2 regions of the Janthinobacterium lyxosi genome follow, and region 1 is predicted to be linked to the other one. Evidence: predicted binding sites of a transcription regulator. Region 1 holds the regulator's gene; the other holds the start of a gene.
What was found. Region 1 encodes FliA, which starts transcription of late flagellar genes. Its sites were predicted from a motif close to CTAAAGTTTNNNNNNNNNNNGCCGNTA; they were not measured.
Positions count from the first base shown of each region.

Region 2: a site for FliA is predicted at 2,070-2,096, ahead of ACQ4WP_RS02720 (flagellar protein FliT). Genes of this name have one in related genera too.

Region 1 covers NZ_JBNYXM010000008.1:227,498-231,704, reverse strand. Annotated here, with positions in the region: gene ACQ4WP_RS10925 (translation initiation factor Sui1) at 1-270, opposite strand, end outside; gene motD (flagellar motor protein MotD) at 321-1,121, opposite strand; gene ACQ4WP_RS10915 (flagellar motor protein) at 1,127-1,873, opposite strand; gene ACQ4WP_RS10910 (RNA polymerase sigma factor FliA) at 1,855-2,586, opposite strand; gene ACQ4WP_RS10905 (MinD/ParA family ATP-binding protein) at 2,631-3,494, opposite strand; gene flhF (flagellar biosynthesis GTPase FlhF) at 3,487-4,207, opposite strand, start outside.
Region 2 covers NZ_JBNYXM010000002.1:185,687-189,893, reverse strand. Annotated here, with positions in the region: gene ACQ4WP_RS02725 (type IV pilus assembly protein FimV) at 172-1,302, shown strand; gene ACQ4WP_RS02720 (flagellar protein FliT) at 1,730-2,026, opposite strand; gene ACQ4WP_RS02715 (M13 family metallopeptidase) at 2,269-4,207, shown strand, end outside.

The DNA of each region.
Region 1 (4,207 bases):
CTTGACCGTGCCGCCCGAGCCGCATTGCGTGCGCAGCTGCTTGCCCAGCAGGACCAGCGCGATGGCGTCCAGCGCCAAGCCTTTCACCACGGTGACGCTCTTGCCGCCGCGCCCCTTGGTCTGGCGCGATACGCGCACCACACCGTCGCCCGCAGGCGCCGCCTTGGCTTGCGCCTTGCACACGCATTGCGCCAGCGGCTGGCGGCAGGCGGGGCACATGCGGCCCGTTTCGGTGGAATACACGAGACCGCCCAGGGAACTGCTTTTCATGATCGAGAGATAAAAAGGGAGAAGGCCGCGATTGTACCAAGCGCCGGGGTTCAGTTGGCCGGTGCCGGTGCCGGTGCCGGTGCAGGTGCGACGGGCGCCGTTGGCACTTCCGTCACCGTTTCGGGGATGCCGGACAAAATCGTCACGGCGACCCGGCGGTTGCGCGCGCGCCCTTCCGGCGTGGCGTTCGGCGCCACGGGGATGTTGTCGGCGTGGCCCACGGCCGTCAGGCGCGAGGCTTGCACGCCGCTGGCGATGAACAGGCGCACCACGGCGCTGGCGCGCGCGGCCGACAATTCCCAGTTCGAGGCAAAGGTCGAATTGCTGATCGGCTGGACATCCGTATGCCCTTCCACCTGCACGTCGTGCGTATCATCCTTGAGCAGCACGGCCACGGCGCGCAAGGCCTGGTCCGACTCCATCGTCAGCCCTGCGGCGCCCGGGTCGAACAGCACGCTGGCATTGATTTCCACGCTCACGCCGCGGCTCGTCTGCGTGACCCTGACTTTGCCTTCCTTGACCAGCGGCGCCAGGGTGGACGTGAGGTCCTGCGCCAGGCGCGTCATGTGTTCACGCTCGCGGCGGATGGCTTCCGTGCGGCGTTTCAGGGCCGGATTCGGCAGCGGGATCGCCTGCGGCGCTTCCATGATGATGGGCGGCGCGCCCTTTTCCAGGCTGAAAGCCTGGCCGATGGCGTTCTGGAAGACGCGATACTTGCCCTCATTGACTTGCGAAATCGCATACATGACGACGAAAAAGGCGAACAGCAAAGTGATGAAGTCGGCGTACGAGATCAGCCAGCGGTCCTGGTTGTCCGGTTCCTCGTCATACTTCCTGCGTGCGCGCCGCATCATGCTCAGTGCTCGTGCAGCAGGCTGGCCACGCGCTCTTCGATGATGCGCGTATGGTCGCCCGTGGCGATGTCGTACAGCACGGCGGCCGTGATTTCGTACTGCAGCACGCGGCGCGTGACGATGGCCTTGAGTTTATTGGCCACCGGCAGGAACAGCAGATTGGCCAGGCCCACGCCATAAATCGTCGAGACGAAGGCCACGGCGATGCCGCTGCCTAATTTACTCGGGTCGGTGAGGTTTTCCATGACGTGGATCAGGCCCAGCACGGCGCCCAAAATACCGATGGTGGGCGAATAGCCGGCCGCCGATTCCCACACCTTGACGGCCTGGCGCTCGGCCAGCTCGTAGGCGGAGATTTCCACGTCGAGCAGCTGGCGCAGCTTGTCGGGCGCGATGCCGTCAACGATCATCCTCAAGCCCTTGGCGTTGAAGCGGTCGGCCGTGTTTTCCATCAGGCGCTCGAGCGCCAGCGGGCCATCGCGGCGCGCCGTCAAACTCCATTGTCCGATGTCGCGCGCCAGTGCGGCACGCGTGTCGGCCGGCGGCAGGAAGACCCAGCGCAGCATTTCCAGGCCGCGCACGAAGGTGCGCAGCCGCGTTTGCAGCAGCACGGCGCCGAAGGTGCCGACGATGACGATGGCAAAGGCGGCCGGCTGCAGCAGGGAGGCCATCTTGCCGCCTTCCAGTGCCTGGCCGACCAAGAGGCCCGCCAGCGCCAGCGCCAGCCCGATTACGCTGGACCAGTCCACGCCTGCTCCCTCAAGGTTGCGCGCAGGCGCGCGACGGCCTGGGTATGCAGTTGCGAGACGCGCGATTCGGAGACACCCATCACCGCACCGATCTCCTTCAGGTTCAGCTCTTCTTCGTAATACAGGCCCATGAGTATTTTCTCGCGTGGCGGCAGCGCGTCGATGGCATCGATCACGGATTGCCGGAAATCGGTATCGAGCAGGGAACGCAAGGGGTCGCTGTCCTCGTCCACGCAATGGCGGTCGAGGAAGCTGTCATTGCCGTCCGGGTCATGAAAGTCTTCGTAGTACAGCAACTGGTGGCCGCCGCCGTCGCCCAGCATTTCCTGGTAGTCCGAGAGCGACATTTTCAGCAGTTTCGCCACTTCCGACTCCGTCGGCGGGTGGCCCAGGCGCTGCTGCAAGGCGCTCATCGCCTCCTCGATCTTGCGCATATTCTGGCGCATGCTGCGCGGCAGCCAGTCGCTGGTGCGCAATTCGTCGAGCATGGCGCCGCGGATGCGCAGCACGGCATACGTCTCGAACTGCGCGCCATGCGTCTCTTCATAGCGGCTAATGGCATCGAGCAGACCGATCATGCCGGCCTGGATCAGGTCATCGACCTCGACCGAAGGCGGCAATTTCGCCTTCATATGGTGCGCCAGACGCTTCACCAACGGAATGTGCTCCGTCAGCAAATAGTCCTTGTTCGATTTCCCTTTGACCGTGTACATAGGCTGCTTATTGTTTTAACTGCTATCGTGTGCTGATGATGGAATCAGGCGCTGAACTGGTGCAGGCTCCCCGTCTGGTACAAGGTGCCACCGAGCACCGGTGCCGCCGAACGGGCCAGCCGCTCGGCCAGTCCGCGAAACGCCACCGAGGCTCCCGCCAGCGGAAAGGCATCGACCACGCTGCGACCCAGCCGCGCCGCGCGATGCAGATACTCATCGGCAGGCACCGACCCCATCGAGGTCAGTTTCACGGCCAGGTAGCGGCTCGCCGCCTGCGCCATATTATCGTATACCACTTTTGCCTCGGATTCGGAAGCGCCGGTGACCAGAATGCCAAACGGACGGCGTCCCAGTTCCTGGCTCAGGCGCTTGATCAGGCAGTACGCGGCCTTGATCGAGGTGGCGCTGCTCGAGACTTGCACCACGATGTCGGACGAGGCCATCAGCGGCACAGGGAAGCAGGCACCCTCGTCGGCCACGACGCCGTCGACCAGCACGATGCCGCTCTGGCGCGCCAGCACTTCGAAAGTCTTGCCCAGGCGGCGCAGTTCGTCCTCGCCCGCATAGTCCATGCTGTCCATCAGATGGTTGCGTGCGCCCAGGCTGGCCACGCCAAAGCCTTGCGGCACCTGGTGGATGACCTGGTTCAAGGCGCACTGCTGGCGCGCCACGTCGCGCAGGCTGGCGCCGTGCGCCAGTCCCAGGCGCGCAGCCACGCCATCGCTGCCGCCACTGGCGTCGAGCAGCAGCACATCATTGCCGCCGTAAGCCAGCGAGGCGCCCAGGTTGACCAGCATGGCGCCCTTGTCATCTTGCGGCGTGGCCGATAAAAATGTCATCACGCGCGGCTGCGGGCCGGCCAGCATGCGGCGCAAGCCTTCGGCCTGGTCGAAATCGAAATTAGCCAAGGTGCACCCCGCGCGCTTCATTGTTGCGGGCGGCCGCCTGCGCCATCAGCAGCGGCAGTTCGGCATCGGAAAACTGCGTGGCCGCCGCATCGCGCTTGAGCTTGAAGGCGCGGTCGATCAGGTAGCCGCGGTCGGCCAGGTACAGGTCTTCCGGCACGCGCTGGCCGTTCGACACATAAAACAGGTTCAGCTTCTGGCGGATCACCACGTCGAGCACATTGCCGATCGACGCCGCTTCATCGAGCTTGGTCATGATGCAGCCGGCCAGGCCGCTGCCCTGGTAGGCGCGCACCACTTCATTGAGGGTTTCCTGCGTCGCCGTGGAATTCAGGCACAGCAGGCGTTTCACATCGGCGCCAGCGCCCGACAGCATGGCCACCTGTTCCGTCACCATCTGGTCGCGCTGGCTCACGCCCACCGTATCGATCAGCACCGTGTGCTTGTTCTTCAATTCCTTCAGGGCGATGCGCAAGTCTGCCTCATCCTTCACCGAATGCACCATCACGCCGAGGATCTTGCCATAGATGCGCAGCTGTTCGTGCGCGCCGATACGATAGGCATCGGTGGTAATCAGGGCCAGCTTTTCCGGGCCGTGGCGCATCACGCAGCGGGCCGCCAGCTTGGCCGTGCTGGTGGTCTTGCCGACACCGGTCGGGCCTACCAGGGCAAACACGCCGCCCTGCTCCAGCATGGCGTCTTCATTGGCGACCGTA
Region 2 (4,207 bases), on a different contig from region 1:
GCATCCCTTTCATCGATGGAGGTGGAACGAGTGTACTCCAGGCGTCAAAAAGGCACAGGATGATGCTGTATTGCATCATTTTTGCCATGGTCCATCTATATTTTTGCGATTTCCTGCCGTTAAAGACAGGCGAGTTCCCCTTATTTATCTTGTTATCAAAGCGATCAGTCCATGCAAAGCAGCATCCTTCCCCGTTGGTCCCTGATCGCGTGCGCCGCCGCCAGCCTGGCCTTGTCGCCCGTCATGGCGGCCGAACTGGGCGAGATGGCGGTGCTGTCGCACGTGGGCCAGCCCTTGCTGGCCGAGATCGAACTGACGGCCCTGGCGCCTGAGGAAGCCAGTGGCGTGGCCGTGCGCCTGGCTTCGCCCGATGTGTACCGCGGCGGCGGCATCGGCATGGACCCGGCCTTGCAAACCTTGACGATCAGTCCGCTGGAACGGGGTGGGCGGCACTATGTGCGCGTGACCACCCGGCAAGCGATCCAGGCTGGTCATGTGCATTTGTATTTGTTATTGGGCAATGGTAGTGGCGCCGTCGTGCGCCTGGGCACCTTGTGGCTGACGCCGGCGCCGCCCGTTGCCGTCGCCGCCAGTGCGCCAGTCAGGCCAGCTATTCCGGCGACTGTGCCTGTGCCGCTGGTGCAGCCACTGCCGCAGCCGCGCGTTGCGCCCGGCGCGCCGCCGCCCGATGCCGCCGCGCTGGCGGCCCGCGCGCGTGCCGAGGGTCTGGTGCGCCCGTCGCGCGTGTTTGTGCCGCCGCCCGCCGCGCCCAAGTTGGCCGCCCCCGTGCTGCGTACGGCGCCGTTGCGCCGCGCCACGGCGCCCGTGGCCGCTTGCGCGCCGCAGGCGGATGCTGGGCAGGCGGAAGCGTGCGTGGCGCTGGACCAGAAAAACGTGGTCCTGAATGAAAAGCTCGGCGAATTGGAAGGCAAGATTGGCGCCTTGCAAAAGGCGCTGGCGCTGCCCGCCGCTACGACCGCTGCCGTTCCGCCTGCCGTGGCGGAGGCGCCCCATGCCAAGCCCAAGCCCCTGTATGCGGCGCCAGCGGCTGACAAGGAAACGAAAGCGGGCGGCAACGGCTTGCTGTGGCTGGGTGTTGGCACGCTGATCTTCCTGCTGCTGACGGCGCTCATCGTGTATGTCGTGCGCAAGCGCAAGCAAGCTGCGGGGGCGGGCGCGCCGTCGAAATACTGGGTCCTGCTGCGCAAACCATTCGGCCGCAAGAAAAAGGATGTGCCGGTGCTGACGGAAGCGCTGGAGGAGGAAGCGGCCGAACCGGAACCGGAGCCGTTCTCGCGTTAATGGTGCTGCAAGGCCGCGCTCAAATTTGATATAAAAAAAGATATTTAAAAAATACAGAAAAAAGCCTGCCTATCGTGTTGCCTATTTTTTAAAGATGGTGATATGATTAACTTAGTGGACTTGCTCTACGATAAAACAGCCCCAGCCTGGCGCAGTCACCAACGATAGTGTGGCGCGACAAACAGGTGTAGCGTTGCATAAACGCCTGGGTCTGGAAGCGGTTTGCGATGCCGACGATGTGCTCGCGAACGCCGGATGCAACCGGCAGCGAGGCGGCGCCAGGAGATACCTGGGGTTCGCCTTCCAAATTTCCCCTCCTTGCTTCTTGAGCGCCGCAGATGTCGGGCTCCCTGGCACGGCGGCAGACGTAAAAAAAGCACCCCCGGGTGCTTTTGTTGTTTCTGGCTCTGCAAGCTTGCTTATTGACTTACATGTGGGCGCGCGATCCTGGCATGGCATTCGACAACTGCGTCATCCACGGTTCCGTGATGGCGCGGATTTCGCGATCATTGGCCAGGATTTGCTTGAGTAAATCGATCTTGCGCAGGCGCGAGGCGCCGGCCAGGGCAGGTACGCTGCCCGTCATGGTCGTGCTGGCGGCGCTGGCGCACTGGTTTTCCAGGGTATCCAAGCCATCCCAGTCGCTCGAACGTGCGGCCACAACCATTTTGTTGGTCATTCCTGCAATATTTTCATACATCGAGAGAACGTCGTTGGAGGTCATGAGCACACCCGTAACTAGTGAAAGGATTACCGCTTGTCTAAATTAACGGCGGCCAGAACGGGAACTTGAGGGTTTTTTTGAAAAAAATGAAAATAATTTAGATGATTGCTTGTATGCCGCCAGAATCGCCTGCCAAGCCGCATGCCCGCTGGCGTCGCGGTGACAGGGGAGTGTGTTGCTGCGCCTCAAAACGCGTTATGATTTTGCACACTACCGCCGTCACTTTGCCTGAAAGGATCACCATGCGCGTTGTCGCTGCTGCCGCTTCCTCTTTCCCTGCTTCCTGGCGCAAACGCGCCATGGCGCTGGCCCTGTCCGGCTTCGCGCTGACCGGCGCCGCCGTCCACGCGCATGGCCAGGAGGCGGTCGCCAGTTCTGCCGCCGCGATGGCGGCGCCCACGGCTGTCTTGCCTGGCGACGACTTCTATGACTACGTGAATGGCGAGTGGCTGCGCGGCACGGAGATTCCCGTCGACCGCAGCAGCTGGGGTTCCTTCGCCATGCTTGCCAACGCGACCAACGAGCGCATCATCAGCCTCGTCGAAGGCTTGGCGGCGGAGCCACAGACGGATGCATCCGCGCGCCAGGTCAGCGATTTTTACCGTTCATGGATGGATGAAGGGGTTATCGAAGCGAAAGGCTGGGCGCCGATCAAGCCCTTGTTGACAAGGATCAATGGCATCCGCGACCAGGCGGGCCTGGCTCGCGCGCTGGGCGAGAGCTTGCGCGCCGATGTCGACCCGCTCAACGCCACCAATTTTTATACGGAAAACCTGTTCGGCCTGTGGGTGGCGCAAGACTTGAACGACACCACGCGCAATGTGGCCTATCTGCTGCAGGGCGGCCTGGGCTTGCCCGACCGCGCCTTTTACCAGGGCGACAGCGCGCGCATGCAGGGCTTGCGCACGGGCTACCAGGCGCATATCGCGGCCATGCTCAAGCAGGCCGGCTACAGCGATGCGCCGGCCCGCGCCGCGCGCGTGTTTGCGTTGGAGCAGCAGATTGCCGCCAGTCACGCCAGCCGCGAGGATTCGGCCGATGTCGCCAAGGGCAACAACGCGTGGCGCGCCGCCGACTTCGCCAGCAAAGCGCCAGGCCTGGACTGGAAAGCCTTCTTCCAGGCGGCAGGGCTGGGCCAGCAGACGGATTTCATCGTCTGGCATCCGAAGGCCATGACGGGCAGCGCCGCGCTGGTGGCGAGCGTGCCGTTGGCCACCTGGAAAGATTTCCTCGCTTTCCACGCGATCAACCATTTCAGCACGACCTTGCCGAAGGCGGCGGCCGACCAGCGCTTCGCCTTCTATGGCAGCGCCCTGAGCGGCACGCCGCAGCAGTCGCTGCGCAGCAAGCGGGCGCTGGCCGCGACGAACGCGGCGCTGAGCGACGCCGTCGGCAAGCTGTACGTGGAGCGCTATTTCCCGCCGGAATCGAAAGCCCGCGTGCAGGACATGGTGACGAATATCGTCGCCGCCTTCTCGCGCCGCATCGACAAGCTGGACTGGATGGCGCCGGCCACCAAGGCGCAGGCGCAGGAAAAACTCAAGACCCTGTATGTGGGCGTGGGCTATCCGGAACGCTGGGCCAGCTATGCGGGCTTGCGCGTGGTGCGCGGCGACGCGCTGGGCAATGTGCAGCGGGCGGAACAGTTTCATTACCAGCAGGAGCTGGCCAAGCTGAGCCAATCTCCTGACCGCAAGGCCTGGGCCATGCCGGCGCAGCTGGTCAACGCCGTCAACCTGCCGCTGCAAAATGCGCTGAACTTCCCTGCCGCCATCCTGCAGCCGCCGTTTTTCGACCCGGCAGCGTCCGATGCGGCCAACTATGGCGGCATCGGCGCCACCATCGGTCACGAGATCAGCCACAGCTTCGACGACCAGGGCGCGCAGTTCGATGCCCAGGGCAAGCTGCGCGACTGGTGGACGCCGGCCGACCTGGCGCATTTCCAGACGGCATCAAAACAATTGGTGGCGCAGTTCGCGGCCTACAAGCCGTTCCCCGACATGGCCGTGAATGGCCAGCTGACCCTCAGCGAAAACCTGGCCGACCTGGCCGGTGTGGCTGCCGCGCATGACGCATTCACCCTGTCGCAGCAGGGCAAGCCGGCGCAAGCGGGGGCGGACCGTGATTTCTTCACGGGCTACGGCGTCAGCTGGCGCAGCAAGGCGCGCGAAGCGGCGGCGC